DNA from 3 places in the Phreatobacter cathodiphilus genome. Region 2 is predicted to be linked to each of the others. Evidence: riboswitches for the same ligand, from Rfam matches in the RefSeq annotation. Region 2 holds a riboswitch; each other region holds the start of a gene.

Region 1 (5,050 bases), 1.9 Mb from region 2:
ACGACCACGTGCAGGCCTTCGCGCCGCCCCGCGAGCGCGGCGACCACCTCGTCCAGCGGCAGATAGTCGTAGCGCAGGGCGATGTTGAGCTCGTCCAGCACGACGAGGCCGATGGTCGGGTCGGCCATCAGCTCGCGCGCCTTGTCGAAGGCACGGGTCGCGGCGGCGATGTCGCGGGCCTTGTCCTGGGTCTCCCAGGTGAAACCCTCGCCCATGGTGTGCCAGGCGACGCGGTCGCCGAAGGCCTCGAGGGCACGGCGCTCGCCGGTGTCCCAGGCCCCCTTGATGAACTGCACCACGCCGACCCGCCAGCCGTGGCCGAGGGCGCGCAGGGCGAGGCCGAAGGCGGCGGTCGACTTGCCCTTGCCGGGGCCGGTGTTGACGATGAGCAGGCCCTTCTCGATGGTCTTGGACGCCACCTCGGCGTCCTGCACCGCCTTGCGCTTCTCCATCTTGGCGCGATGGCGGGCGGCCTCGTCCGTGTCGGTCGTCATCGCGTCCTCATTTCACCTGCATGGGCAGGCCGGCGACCATGAAGACCACGCGGTCGGCCGCGGCCGCAAGGTCCTGGTGCAGCCGGCCGGCGGCGTCGCGGAAGCGGCGGGCCAGCGCATTGTCCGGCACGATACCGAGCCCGACCTCGTTGCCGACGAGGACCAGCGGACCGGGCGCTGCCCGGCAGGCGGCGACCAGCGCCAGCGATTCGGCCGCAGGATCGCGCTCGGCGAGCATGACGTTGGTGAGCCAGAGGGTCAGGCAGTCGACCAGCACGGCGCCGCCCGGCGGTGCGGCGAAGAGGGCGCCGGCGAGGTCGAGCGGGGCGTCCACGGTGCTCCAGCCGGCTCCGCGGCGCTGGCGGTGGAGGGCGATGCGGTCGCGCATCTCCCCGTCGAAGGCCTGGGCCGTGGCGATGTAGGTCCAGGGACCGGGGACGGCCTCGACGAGCCGCTCGGCATGACGGCTCTTGCCGGAACGGGCGCCGCCGAGGACCAGGGTGAGGGGGGGAAGGGTCATGGGCCGGATATCGCCCAGCCCGGCGCCGCTTGCAAACCGGCCGCGCGGCCGGACACGTCCCGCGCCCGCCGGGGCGGATTGCAAATGGCGCAGCGCCCCGATAGTCCTATGGGGGTGACGGTGCCTCCCCCGGGAGGTGAAAAGGGAACGCGGTGCGACGCCGCGGCTGCCCCCGCAACTGTAAGCGGCGATCCCTGCGCCGAATGCCACTGGACTGCGAGGTTCGGGAAGGCGGTGCAGGGCTAAAGCCGTGAGCCAGGAGACCTGCCGTCACCCGTGCTTCTCATAGGCCCAACGGACGGGGTGTTCCGCTGGCGGCTGTGTCCGGACGTCGCGTGCGTCCGGCTCCGTCTGTGGGAGCTTTGCCGGATGCGTCCGGCCGCCTGACGGAGACTGCCGCGATGTCGACCATCGTTCGTACCGCCCTGACCACCGCTCTCGCAGCGCTCGCCGCGACGGGCCCGGCCCTCGCCCACCACCCGATGGGCGGCGCGACGCCGACCACCTTCCTGCAGGGTCTGCTCTCCGGCTTCGGCCATCCGATTCTCGGCCTCGACCATCTCGCCGCGCTCGTCGTGGTCGGCCTCCTCGCCTCCCGTGCCGGCCGCGGCTGGTTCATCCTGCCCGCGCTGTGGATCGGAGCCATGGGCGTCGGCGTCGCCGCCCACCTCGGCAGCGTCGACCTGCCCGGAGCCGAACTCCTGGTGGCCGGCAGCCTCGTCGCCATCGCGCTGATCGCCGTGCTCAATCCCGCCCTGCCGGTCGCCGTGACCGGCTCCGCCTTCCTGGTCGGCGGCTTCGCCCACGGCCATGCCCTGGCCGAGAGCGTGGTGGGCGCCGAGCCCATGCCGATCGCCGCCTATCTCGTCGGCCTCGTCGTCGTGCAGGCCGCCATCACCACCGCCATCGCGTTCGCTGCGCGCCGACTGTTCCCGGCCGGCGCCGAGGCCCCGGCGGGGTTCCGCGCGGCCGCGGGCGCCATGGGCGCCGTCGGCCTCGTCTTCCTGGTGATCGCCGCCCGAAGCCTCGCCTGACGCCGAGGCCACCATGTCACAACCTGTCGAAAGCCCGGCTTCGGCCGGATGCGAACCCGTTCGCCTGATGGTCTGCACGACCTGCCGGGCAGCCGGCGCCGACGCGGACGCGCCGCGTCCCGGCGTACAGCTCCTCGCCGCCCTCGGCGAGGCCATCGGGGCCGATACCGATGCGGGCGCCCGTGTCGTCGTCGAGCCGGTCGAGTGCCTGTCGGTCTGCAAGCGTCCCTGCACGGTGTCCATCACGGCGCCGGGCCGCTGGACCTATGTCTATGGCGACGTGGACCCGGCGGCCCATGCCGGGCCGCTCGTCGCCTTCGCCGCCCAGTACCAGGCCACCGCCGACGGGCTCGTGCCCTGGCGCGAGCGCCCGGACTTCATCCGCAAGGGCGTCGTCGCCCGCATTCCCCCGCTGGGCCGAGCCACGCCATGACCCCCACCAAGATCCCCTGCACCATCGTCACCGGCTTCCTCGGTGCCGGAAAGACGACGCTCGTCCGCCACCTGCTCGAGAATGCCGGCGGCCGCCGCCTCGCGGTTCTCGTCAACGAGTTCGGCGACCTCGGCTTCGACGGCTCCTTCCTCGCCGGCTGTGGCATCGCCGGCTGCACGGCGGAGGACATCGTGGAGCTTCCCAACGGCTGCATCTGCTGCACGGTGGCGGACGATTTCGTTCCGGCGCTGGAAAAGCTGCTCGGCCGCGCCGATCCGCCGGACCACATCCTCATCGAGACCTCCGGCCTCGCCCTGCCGAAGCCGCTCGTCGGCGCCTTCAACTGGCCGGCGATCCGCTCGCGCGTTACCGTGGACGGCGTCGTCGCCGTGGTGGACGGACCGGCGGTCGCGGAGGGGACCTTCGCCGACGACCCGGAGGCGCTGGCGGCGCAGCGCGCCGGAGACGGCGCGGTCGACCACGACAATCCGCTGGAGGAGGTCTTCGAGGACCAGATCCTCTGCGCCGACCTCATCCTCCTCAACAAGTGCGACGGGCTCTCCGAGGCCGACCGCCTGCGCGTGCGGGCCGAGATCGCGGCGCATCTGCCCAAGGCCATCAAGATCGTCGAGGCCGCCCACGGGCGGATCGAGCCGGCGCTCGTCATCGGCCTCGGTGCCGCGGCCGAGAGTGATCTGTCGGCCCGCCCCTCGCACCACGAGAGCGAGGCCGACCACGACCACGACGACTTCGACAGCGCCGCCTTCGCCCTGCCGAAGGTCGCGGCGCCGGAGGAGCTCACCGCGCGCGTCGCCCGGGCGGCGGAGGCCGAGGGCGTGCTGCGGGTCAAGGGCTTCACGGCGGTGGCCGACAAGCCGATGCGGCTGGTGATCCAGGGCGTTGGACGGCGGATCTCCCACCACTACGACCGGCCCTTCGCGGCCGGCGAGCCGCGTGAGGGCAGGCTGGTGGTCATCGGCCTCAAGGGCTTTGACCGCGCGGCCGTCGCCGCGGCCCTGGCGGACTGAGGGCGGCCGCATGCACCTCCTGCCGACCACGACGGTGACGCTGGACGAGGGCGGCTTGGCCGTCGATCTGGCCCTGCCGGCCGCCGACGTGGTTGTGCTCTCCTTCGCCGACAGCGACCTCTCGGCCCTCGCGGCGGCCGAGCGCGGCGGGCTGACCCTGGCGCTCGCCAGCCTCCGGCGGCTGCGCCATCCGCTCTCGGTCGATCTCCTGGTGGAGAAGACCGTCGCGGCGAGCCGCTTCGTGGTGATCCGCTGCCTCGGCGGCCTCGACTACTGGCGCTACGGCATCGAGCAGGTCCATGCCGCCTGCCGCGCCCGCGGCATCGCGCTGGCAGTTCTGCCGGGCGACGACCGGCCCGACGACAGGCTCGCGGCCTATCACACGGTTCCCGCCGATCTCGCCGAGGCGCTCCTCGGCTATTTCCATGCCGGCGGTGGCGCGGAGAACATGGGCCGCCTGCTGCGCGCCGCCGGGCGGCACCTCGCGGGAGGCGGCGCCCCGGAGCCGCCCCTGGCCCTGCCGGCCCTCCTCGCCGTCGTGCCCGACGGAACCGCCGATCCGTCGGCGGCCCTGGCGGCGCTCGATGCGGACCGGCCGCTCGCCCTCGTCCTCGTCTATCGCTCGGCGATCGCCGCCGGCGACACGGCGCTGCCGGCGGCGATCGCCGATGCGCTGGCGCGACGCGGGCTCGCGCCCCTCGTCCTGGCGCTGACCAGCCTGAAGGACCCCGCCGCGACCTGGCCGCTCGCGGCCCTCGTGGTGCGCCGCCGGCCGGCCGTCGTCGTCACCACCACCGCCTTCTCGGCGCGCGAGGGCGAGGGCTTCGTCCTCGACGCGGCGGATTGCCCGGTGATCCAGGCGATCCCCGCCGGCAGCACGCGGGAGGCGTGGGCGGCCTCGCCGCGCGGGCTCTCGGCCGCCGACCTCGCCATGCAGCTCGCCCTGCCCGAATTCGACGGCCGCATCGCCGGCGCCCCGGTCGCCTTCAAGGAGGAGGTGGAAGAGGCTGGCTTCACCCGCCGCCGCTTCGTGCCGGACGGCGAGGGCATCGCCCATGTCGCCGATCTCGCGGCGGCCTGGGCGCGCCTCGCCGGACGCCCCCGGGGGGACCGGCGCCTCGCCCTGGTCATGACCGATTATCCGGCGCGCGGCGGCCGGGCGGGTTTCGCCGTCGGGCTGGACACGCCGGCGAGCGTCGCGGCCATCCATGGCCTGCTCGCCGGGGCCGGCTACAGGCTCGGGTCCCTGCCCGAACCGGCGGAGCTGATGCCGTCTCTGCTGGTCTCCTCCGACCATATCGTCCTGCCGCTGGCGCACTATGCGCGCATCCTCGCCGGCCTGCCGGAGGAGGCACGCGCCACCCTCCTCGCCGCCCATGGGGTGCCGGAGGCGGATCCGGCCGTCCGCGACGGGGCCTTCCGCTTCCCCGTCCTGCGCAGCGGCCATCTCCTCGTCGCGCTGCAGCCGGCGCGCGACACGGCCTGCGACCGCAAGGGCCGCTATCACGACCCCGACGTGCCGCCCGGGCACGGCCATCTCG
Region 2 (5,050 bases):
GAGAAAGTCCAGGGAATGGCGACGCCCGCCCGCTGGCCGAATCGCGTGCCGATGGACGCCTGGTACTTGTAGACCCGCTGCACCTGCCGAGAATTGGCTGTCGAGGCGGCGCCGAAGTCGCGCATGTCGAAATTGTAGCCGCCATTGGCGAACAGTGACCAGTGCCAGCCGTTCGGCCGGGCCGCGACGGCGCGCAGCACGTCGAGGCTGGCTTGAACCTCGACACCGCGGATGACGATGTCGCCGGCATTGTTGACGTAGTCGGAAATGTTCAGCGGACCCGTCCGGCGCTGTGAGATGATCCGGTGCGAGATCGTGTTCTGGAACAGCGCGGCGTCGATGTTGAGGCCGTTCCAGGAGAAGGTGGCGCCGACCTCGTACTGGCGGCTGGTCTCCGGCCTCAGGTTCGGATTGCCGAAGATCTGGCCACCCGCGAGCACCGTGTAGTCGCCGGCGAGCTCCGTCGCGGTGGGAGCGCGGAAGCCGGTGGCGAGGCCGGTGCGGAAGCTGAGGTTCTGCGTCGCCCGGTAGGTGCCGCCCACCGTGTAGGTCGTCGCGGAATAGGGCCGCGACCCCGTCTGCTGGTTGGCGAGGTTCGGCGTCGCGTCGAAACTGGTCGAGCCGCGGGTATGCCGCACGCCGGCACGGAGCACCACCCGGTCATCGAACAGGCGTTGGCTGTTCTCGGCGTAGAAGGCCATCAGCGAGTCGGTCTGGTTGGCGTCCTGGGGAGCCACCTGGGCCATGGTGTAGGGCGGATTGATCGCCTCGCGGTAGCGTGCCGAGCGCAGCCAGCTGCGCTCCAGGTTGAGGCCCAGCAGCAGTTCGTTGCCGGGGAAGAGGTGGACGATCGGCTCGAACTTCGTGCCCATGATGCTCAGGTGGCGCCGGTTGATGTCGAGCCGCGTACCGCCGCTGCGCGAGGCCCAGCGGAAGATGTCCTGGTCCTCGACCAGATAGCTGTGGGAGGTCCAGCGCGCGAAATCCGTCGCCGTCCGGCCGGAATAGACGACGTCGAAGGAGGCGTTGGTGCGCTGGTCGCGGTTGAAGGTGCTCCACGAGGAGCCGCGGAATCCGGCATCGTAGATGCCGTCGCTGCGGATGGTCACGTCGACCCGGTTGAGGTCGTCGATCTGGTGGCCGAAGGCGCCGGTGGCTCCCAGCCGCTGCCATTGGGTGTTCGCCATGAGGCCGCCGCCGGATCCCGACGAATAGCTGTCGCGCCGGCCGCCCGCGAGCCCGAGATAATAGTCGCTTTCGCCGAAGCGCCCTGCCGTGTGGCCCCGCCCCTGCAGCAGCCCCCATGAGCCGCCCTGGATCTCCACGGCGGAACCCTCCGTGTTGCGGCCGTTGCGTAGGATGATGTTGATGACGCCGCCCATGGCGCCGGACCCGTAGATGACCGAGGCCGGACCGCGGACGATTTCAATCCGCGCGACGTCGGCCGGCGACAGTTTGGAGATGTTGGCGGTGCCGGCGCGCCGGCCGTTGATCAGCACCAGCACCTGGCTGCGGAAGTCCTTGCCCTGGCCGTCCGAGGCGCCGCCGCGGATGTTGATCGAGGTCTGGCCCGGGGTCCATTCGGAGAAGAAGCCAACGGCGTTCTCGGCGAGGAGCTCCGTCACCGACTGGGCCTGGCTGCGCGCCAGTCGCTCTCCCTCGATGACCTGGACCGTGCCGGTGATCTGGCTGCGCGGTTCGGGCCGGCCCGTCGAGGTGACGACGATATCGTCGAGCACGGTCGCGGGAGCCTCCTGCCCCGTGGCGATGGAAGGCATGAGCGCCAGGGCGGCGACGAGGGGTGCCGCGCGGCGGGCTCCGGCTGGATATGCGATCATCATGGTCCCCTCGGGCCGCCACGCGGGCGCCCGGCAATGTCGCCGGAAGCGTGGGGCTCCGGAGTCGAGATATGGAACGTTATAATATTACATAACCGGACGATGCAAGCCGGCCTCGGTCCCTGGCGGGCGCGGCGCCGCGGGAAGGGCGCGCGACCATGCCGGGGGAGGGCGCTGCGGCGGAGAGTTGGCGTCGTTTTGCATCGGCCGGGTTCCTGTTGGAGCGGGGCCGTGCGAACGGATGAACAGCGGCGGACCGCTGTCACACGCACCGCCGGAGCACCCCGCCCGAGGTCGTCTATCTGGTCGCGGCAGGTCTCCTGGCTCGCGGGTCGGCGCCGGCTCCCGTCTTCCCGGACCCCGACGGGTCCAGTGACATGAATGGGAGAAGGCTCGCCGCTGACAGTTGCGGGGGCAGCGCCGGTCTCGCACCGGCTTCCCTCTTAGCCCCCGATCTTGCGAGTCGGGGGACCGTGACGCCGCCAGCTAAGGATCGGTGGCAGGTCCTGTCAACCGCCGCGGCGGCAAGGGGCGCCCGTCAGCCCGCGTAGCGCTTGGCCCCCGCGACGCAGGCGACCACGGCCACGGTCACCGCGATCATAGCCGCGCTGACGGGCTCACCCAGCAGGGTCGCCGCCAGGGTCAGGCCGAAGAACGGCTGCAGGAGCTGCAACTGTCCGACGGCGCCGATGCCTCCGAGAGCGAGCCCGCGATACCAGAACACGAACCCGATGAGCATGCTGAACAGCGAAACATAGGCGAGGCTGACCCATTCGGCCGTCGTCACGGCGGCGAAGGAGGGCGGCCAGGCCCAGGCTGCCAGCGCCCCCATGACCGGCAGCGAGAGCACCAGCGCCCACGAGATGACCTGCCAGCCGCCGAGGCGGCGCGACAGCTTGGCCCCCTCCGCATAGCCGAGGCCGCAGACCAGCACGGCGGCGAGCATCAGCCCGTCGCCGGCGAGGGTCGATCCGCCGCTGCGCGTCAGGGCGAAACCCGCCACCAGGGCGCTGCCTAGGCCGGAGAACAGCCAGAAGAGGGGCCGAGGCCGCTCGCCGGCGCGCACCACGCCGAAGGCGGCGGTGGCGAGCGGCAGCATGCCGATGAAGACGATGGAATGGGCCGCGCCGATATGCTGCAAGGCGAGGGCGGTCAGCAACGGAAAGCCCATCACCACGCCGAGCGAGACCACGGCCAGCGGCAGCAGGTCCGCCGCGCGCGGCAGAGACACCCGGAACAACGCGATCAAGGCCGCGGCCAGCACCCCGGCGATGGTCGCCCGCATGCCCGTCAGGAAGATGGGCTCGAACGCGGCCACGGCCACGCGCGTCGCCGGCAGTGAGCCGCTGAAGATGATCACGCCCAGCAGCCCGCTGATCCAGCCGTCCGTCGTCTTGTCCATGGCAATTCCTCGAGGGGCGGCACAGGTGGCAGCCCCGCGCTGGCCGGGCAAGGCACGCTTGGGTACAATCCGGAGAAACTGTCTGGTATCAGGGAGCAGTACGGATATGCGCCAGGCCGCCGGCTCCGCAGAAACCCTCACCGATCGCGTCATCCGCGAGGTCAAGGACCGCCTGGCGCAGCGGGCCTTGACGCCCGGCACCCGCCTGCCCTCCATCCGCGCCTTCGCGGCCGCGATGAGGGTGTCGAAGTCCACCGTCGTCGAGGCCTACGAGCGATTGTCCGCGGAGGGGCTCATCGTCTCCCGTCCCGGCTCCGGCTTCTATGTCGACGCGCCGCTGGCGCCGCTGTCGCTCGCCGACCTCGGTCCGAAACTGGACCAGGAGGTCGATCCGCTCTGGATCACGCGGCAGTCGCTCGGCCGGAACACCGAGCTGCTGATGCCCGGATGCGGCTGGCTTCCCGCCTCGTGGATGCCGCAGGACAGCCTGCGTCGTGCCCTGCGCATGCTGGCGCGCGGGGATGCGGTGGGTCTCACCGACTACGGCACGCCGCAAGGTTTGCCGGCCCTCCGGCAGTTTCTCGTCCGCCGGATGGCGGGGCAGGGGGTGGAGGCCTCCGCCGACCAGGTCGTCCTCACCGAGTCCGGCACGCAGGCGCTGGATCTGGCCTGCCGCTTCCTCGTCGAGCCCGGCGACACGGTGCTGGTCGACGACCCCTGTTACTTCAATTTCCACGCCCTGCTGCGGGCCCATCGCGCCAAGGTGGTCTCGGTGCCCTACACTGCCCAGGGGCCGGACCTGGACCTCTTCGAACAGGCTCTCGCCCGGCACCGCCCGCGCCTCTACGTGACCAATGCGGGGGTGCACAACCCGACCGGAGCGACCCTCTCCCCCATCGTCGCCCACCGCCTGCTGAAGCTCGCCGAGCGCGCCGACCTGACCATCGTCGAAGACGACATCTTCGCCGATTTCGAGACCGAGACGACGCCGCGGCTCGCCGCCTTCGACGGCCTCCACCGGGTGGTCTATTGCGGCAGCTTCTCGAAGACCCTGTCCGCCGGCTTGCGCTGCGGCTTCCTCGTCGCCCGGCCGTACTGGGTCCAGGGCCTCACCGACCTGAAGATCGCCACCAGCTTCGGTGGCGCCGGGCTCGCGGCGGAGATGGTGCTGGCGGTCCTGACCGACGGCAGCTACCGGCGCCATGTCGGCGCGCTCCGCGCCCGGCTGGCCCGCGCACGCGCCGAGACGACCGAGAAGCTCCGCGACCTCGGGCTCACGCCATGGCTCCAGCCCCAGGCCGGCATGTTCCTGTGGTGCCGGTTGCCGGGGGACATGGATGCGGCCGAGGTCGCGCGCCGCGCTCTCGCCGACGACGTGGTCCTGGCGCCCGGCAACGCCTTCAGCCTGTCGCAGACGGCACGGAGCCACCTGCGCTTCAACGTGGCGCAATGTTCGAACGCCCGCATCTTCTCGGTGCTGCGCAAGGCGATCCGCGCCGCGTCCTAGGGACTGTTCTGTCGCCGCCCGCATCGCTCTTGCCGGCCGGCGCCGCATGGCCCCGCGGTCGCGCCGGCCTGGCCTTGGCTCCGCCGTCGACCCGCAGGACCCGTCCCGACACGAAGGCGCCGACACCTCCGCTCGTTCGCACTCTCCTCCGCGGGCCCTCGCCCCGGACGACTAGGACCGGCCCGCCCTGAGTTCGGCGAGAATGGCTTCCGCCCTGTCGAAGCGGACATGCCCTCCGGTCTTAAGCCGTGCCACCACCGCCTCGATCTCCTCGCCGATGGCGCCGGCTGCGGCTGCGACGTT
Region 3 (5,050 bases), 300 kb from region 2:
TGCGCGGGTGCCCGTCGACGCTGATCCGCAGCTTCGCCACCTGCGAGGTCTGGCGCAGCAGCGACACCTCGTTGATGGCGAGGGCATCCTGCCGCTCGCCGTGGATGTCCACCGTCGTCATCAGCAGCGGATGGATGACCGAGCGCTCGGAGTTCCAGATGCGTTCGACGAGGGCCTCCTCGGCATATTCGTTCATCAGGAACCCGACGGAGCCGCGGTTCATTCCATAGATCGGCTTGCCGCTGGAGATGTACTTGTGCAGCGTCTGCAGCATCAGGCCGTCGCCGCCGAGAGCCACGACCACCTCCGCCTCGTCGCCCGGCACCTGGCCGTAGCGGGCGGTGAGGCGCTTCCAGGCCTCCTGTGCCTCCGGCGCCGGCGAGGCGACGAAGGCGATCTTCTTCGGGTCGGGTCGATGATCCGGCATGGCGGGCGACCGATCGGAACAGGGACAAATGATGACGCGGACCGAAGCGCCGGACGACGTGGTTCTGGTCTATACGACGGCGGCGAGCCTTGTCGAGGCGGAGACCATCGGCGCCGATCTGGTCGAGCGGCGGCTGGCGGCCTGCGTCAACATCCTGCCCCACATGCGCTCGCTCTACCGCTGGAATGGCGTGGTGGAGCGCGCCGACGAGGTGGTGATGATCGTCAAGACGGTGCGCCGGCTGGTCGAACCGGCGCGCCAGCGCTTTCGCGAGGCCCATTCCTACGACACCCCGGCCTTACTGGTGATCGAGGCGCCCGGCGGCGACCCCGATTACATCGCCTGGCTGAGGGCGGAGACGGCCTGAAGCCTCAGCCGCGGCCAACGAAGGGCATGTCGTTGGCCATCACCGTCATGGTGAGGATGTTCACGTCCAGGGGCAGGTTGGCGATGTGGACGACGGCCTCGGCCACATGGCGCACGTCCATGCGCGGCTCGACCTTCACCGAGAAATCCGCCTGCAGCACGCCGTTGGTCATGCGCTCGGTCATTTCGGTCGCGGCATTGCCGACGTCGATCTGCGAGCAGGAGATGCGGTCGGCGCGCCCGTCCAGCGAGATCGCCTTGGTGAGGCCGAGCACCGCGTGCTTGGTGGCGGTGTAAGGGGCCGAATAGGGCCGCGGCGCATAGGCGGAGATGGAGCCGTTGTTGATGATGCGACCGCCCTTGGGGTCCTGGGCGCGCATCATCGCCATAGCGGCGCGGGCGCAGAGGAAGGAGCCCGTCAGGTTGACGTCCACCACCTGCTTCCACTGGGCGACGGAGAGCTGGTCCATCGGAATGGCGGGCGCGCCCATGCCGGCATTGTTGAACAGCACGTCGAGGCGGCCGAAGCGCTCCTTCACCGTCTGGAACAGGGCGGCGACGGAGTTCTCGTCCGACACGTCGGTCGGCACGGCGATGACCGTGGCGCCTGCGGCCATGGCCACCGTCTTCTCCAGCTCGTCCTTGCGCCGTCCGGCGACCGCCACCGCATAGCCCGCCTTGGCGAGGCCGAGGGCCGAGGCCCGGCCGATGCCCGATCCCGCGCCCGTGACGATTGCGATCCGCTGCGACATGTCTTCCTCCCGGTCCGGCGGGCGCTGCGGCCCGCTCTTGAGGCCCGGAGACTGGCCGAAAGCCGCGCCCCTGTCGACGGGGGCGCGGCAAGGCTGCGATGCGAAACGGTTGAAAAGCCCTATTCGCCGCCGAGCTTTACCCGCATGCCCGCGTAAACAGCGGCACCCGGCCCCTGGTAGCCGTAGACCTCCTGGTAACGCTGGCCGAAGACGTTCTCGCCGCGCACATAGACGGTCGCGGCCTTCGTCAGGTCGTGGGAGATCTGCGCGCCCACCAGCGTATAGGCGCCGAGGCGGACATCGGTCGTGCCGAACGGCCCGAAGAAGGAATCGCGCATATTGCCGTTGTGGGCGAGGGTCAGCGTGATCTTCGTCTTGTCGTCCGGCAGGGTTGCCACCGCCGAGAGGCTCGCCGCGTGGCGCGGCCGGCGCAGCGCCTCCTTGGCGACATAGGTGAGGCCGACGAGTTCCGCCGAGCGGCTGTCCGTGTAGGTGTAGGAGCCGGTGATGGCGAGCCAGTCCGTCGGCCGTGCCGTCACCGACACCTCGACGCCCTGGCGGGTGGTCTCGAAGGGCAGGTTGATCGCAGTGCCGTTCGACTGGACGATGGCGTCCCGCACGCTGGCGCGGAAATAGGTCACGTCGGTGACGAGCCTGCCGCCGAGCCAGCGCTGCTCGATGCCGGCGTCCCAGCCGATGGAATGTTCGGGCCGGAGCGTCGGGTTGCCGGTGAAGTTGGCGAGGAATCCGAAGAGCTCGAAGAAGGTCGGATTGGTGACGCCCTTGCCGACCGAGGCGTGCAGCCGCGTGCCGGTCGACAAGGTCTGCGCGGCGGTCGCCCGCCAGGTCAGGGCATTGCGGAAGGTCGAGTTCCAGTCCTGCCGCAGCGCCGCCGACAGGGAGAGGCCGGTCGGCAGGGCGACGAGATATTCGCCGTAGAGGCCCTTCCGCTCACGGGAGCGGCCGGCGGTGGCGTAGCTGTCGTTGACATAGGGGCCGAAGAAGCCGTCGCTCTCGTAATAGTAGCGGAAATGCTCGCGGCTCGCGTCGGCGCCGCCGACGATCGTGTGGCGCGCGCCGAGGAGGCCGGGGGTCTCGAACGTATAGGCGGTGCGGTAGTCGGCGCGGGTGCGCTGGGTGCGCGACCAGAAGCCCTGCGACTCGAGGAAGCCGAAGGCCGAGACATAGCTGTCGCGGGCATTGGTGGACTGCTGCGAGGCGTCCGCCGAGAAACGGTGCGTCCAGGCGCCGTCGAGCAGCTTCAGGTTGGCGACGAAGCGGCCCTGCAGGTCGTTGGCGGTGTTGCGGCCGCTACCGTCCGAGAGGAAGCCGTAGGCCGGATCGGTCACGAATCCGGGTCCATAGGCGGTGTTCCCCGGATTGTAGAACCCGCCGCGGCTGACCATGCGGACGACACCCTCGACGTTGAACCAGTCGGTCAGGTCGGCGCCGATCTTGGCGGTGAAGGCGCCCATGTCCGAGCCGTTGGGCCGGGTGGTGCCCGGCGCCACGACGAAACCGCCGGACCTCAGGCCCGAGACCGACAGCGAACCGTAGAACGGCCCCTGCGCGCCGCGCACCAGCGCAGAGCCCTGCACCGTGCCGAAGGAGCCGCCCTCGATCCGCGCCGAGACCTCGGGCTTGGCGAGGCCACGGCCCGACTTGGTGGTGATGGAAATGACGCCGGCTTGGGCGTTCGGCCCCCAGATGCCGGACTGCGGGCCACGGATCACCTCGATCCGGGCGATGTTGTCGACCGGCACGTTGGCGAGGTCGGCGTCGCCGGAATTGACGTCGTTGATGGGAATGCCGTCGACGACGACCAGAACCTGGTTGGATTCGGCGCCGCGCACGCGGGTCTGCGTGAGCCCGCCGCGCCCGCCGGACTGGTTGACGGCGACACCGGGGACGAGGCGCAGCACGTCCGGCACCGAGGCGGCGCCCTGACTGGCGATGTCCTCGGCGGTGATCACCGTGACGGATGCGCCGACGCGCGGGGCCTCCAGCGGCACGTTGCTGGCGCCGAAGACGGTGATCTCCGGCAGTTCGCGTGGCGGCTGCTGGGCGAGGACGGGCGTCACGGCGAGGGCCGCCCCGGCGAGGAGGCCGGCGCGAAGACGGCGTTGGAAGGACGGGGAGGAAGATGGGAACGACATGGGCGGAACTCCGCTCGGGACCACACGGGGTCGCGGAGTGTCTCGCCGGGCGAGAGCAGGAATCCGCGACATTCGGTGTCACGGATCAAGCGGAACGAACCGCTCCCGAACGCGCCATCCCGCACGCACGGACAGTGACGTCGCGGCGGCCGGTCTCCTGGCTTGCGGGTCGTCGCCCGGTCCCGCCTTCCCGAGGCCTTGTCGGCCTCAGTGGCATCTGGGGAAGGGCTCGCCGCTTACAGTTGCGGGGGCAGCTGCGGCTTTGCGGAGGGCTTGTGACGCCCGCCGCGCACCGCATTCCCGTGGCCGTCCCTGGTGAGGGCGGCCGCCGTCGCGAGGCCTCATGAATGCGCCGCGTGCGACCGCCCTGTCAAGGAACGCGCGCCGGACGGGTGTGGAAGCCCGCCGTCACCGGCGGGCCCCTTGGTGCCCTCGGCTCAGATCGCCGGGGTCCACTGCGCCGGGACGAGCTGGTAGCCGTTGCCCTCCTTGGCGATGAAGCCGTTGGAGGGGAAGGGCGCGTGGTAGAAGTGCACCCGGGTCTTCTCGCTCGCCGCCATGTCGAGCAGCCTGCGGCGGGTCGCGCGCGCGGCGTCCGCGTCCATGTCGAAGATCGCCGACCAGTCGGGATTGCGCACGAAGAGGGCGGGGTGGTTGGTCACGTCCGCCATGTAGGTCAGCTTGGCATTGCCCGAGGCGATGACGAAGACCGTATGGCCCGGCGAATGGCCGAAGGCGGCCATGGAGGTGATGCCGTTGCCGACCTCCGTGCTGGGCTCGAAGCGCTTCACGTTGGCGGCGATCGGCCCGAAGACGCGGCGCACGTTCTGGAACGCGCCGCGCATGGCCTCGGGCGCGGCGTTCATCCGCTCGTCCGACATCCAGAACGCCCATTCCGGCGCCGGCACGGAAATCTCCGCATTGGGGAAGACCGCCGTGCCGTCACGCAGCCGGATGCCGTTGATGTGATCGCCGTGGAAGTGGCTGATGACGACCGAGTCGACCTTGGCGGGGTCGAAGCCGGCGGCCTTGAAGTTCGTCATCCAGGTGCCCGAGGTCGGCGCGCCGACATTGCCGTTGCCGGTGTCGAGCAGGACCACCTTGCCGCCGGTCTCGACCACCAGGGTGTTGAAGGGGATCGGCACCGCATTGGTCGGCAGGAAGGCCGCGCCCAGCGCCGCCTGGACGGCCGGCAGCTCGGCATTGCGGATGAAGCCCTCGACCGGGCGGGCGAAGAAGCCGTCGTTGATGGCGGTGACGGTGATGTCGCCGACCTTGTACTTGTAGAAGCCCGGCGCCTGAGCGGCAGCGGCCGCGGCCTGGGCGAAGAGCGGCGTCGTGGCGCCGGT

What was found. Region 2 has a riboswitch for cobalamin ahead of C6569_RS04290 (TonB-dependent receptor). Riboswitches for the same ligand answer to the same signal wherever they lie in the genome.
Region 1: it holds a riboswitch for cobalamin, as region 2 does, so the genes downstream of both, C6569_RS16615 (HupE/UreJ family protein) here and C6569_RS04290 (TonB-dependent receptor) in region 2, are expected to answer to the same signal.
Region 3: it holds a riboswitch for cobalamin, as region 2 does, so the genes downstream of both, C6569_RS05695 (TonB-dependent receptor plug domain-containing protein) here and C6569_RS04290 (TonB-dependent receptor) in region 2, are expected to answer to the same signal.

Annotation. Positions count from the first base shown of each region.
Region 1 is NZ_CP027668.1:3,459,839-3,464,888, reverse strand. It holds gene cobO (cob(I)yrinic acid a,c-diamide adenosyltransferase) at 1-494, opposite strand, end outside; gene cobU (bifunctional adenosylcobinamide kinase/adenosylcobinamide-phosphate guanylyltransferase) at 502-1,014, opposite strand; cobalamin riboswitch at 1,116-1,300, shown strand; gene C6569_RS16615 (HupE/UreJ family protein) at 1,416-2,048, shown strand; gene C6569_RS16610 (DUF1636 family protein) at 2,062-2,481, shown strand; gene cobW (cobalamin biosynthesis protein CobW) at 2,478-3,509, shown strand; gene cobN (cobaltochelatase subunit CobN) at 3,520-5,050, shown strand, end outside.
Region 2 is NZ_CP027668.1:870,220-875,269, forward strand. It holds gene C6569_RS04290 (TonB-dependent receptor) at 1-1,841, opposite strand, end outside; cobalamin riboswitch at 2,132-2,329, opposite strand; gene C6569_RS04295 (DMT family transporter) at 2,377-3,240, opposite strand; gene C6569_RS04300 (aminotransferase-like domain-containing protein) at 3,347-4,747, shown strand; gene C6569_RS04305 (hydroxymethylglutaryl-CoA reductase, degradative) at 4,919-5,050, opposite strand, start outside.
Region 3 is NZ_CP027668.1:1,173,731-1,178,780, forward strand. It holds gene C6569_RS05680 (NAD kinase) at 1-427, opposite strand, end outside; gene cutA (divalent-cation tolerance protein CutA) at 459-794, shown strand; gene C6569_RS05690 (SDR family oxidoreductase) at 799-1,545, opposite strand; gene C6569_RS05695 (TonB-dependent receptor plug domain-containing protein) at 1,665-3,701, opposite strand; cobalamin riboswitch at 3,832-4,049, opposite strand; gene C6569_RS05700 (MBL fold metallo-hydrolase) at 4,139-5,050, opposite strand, start outside.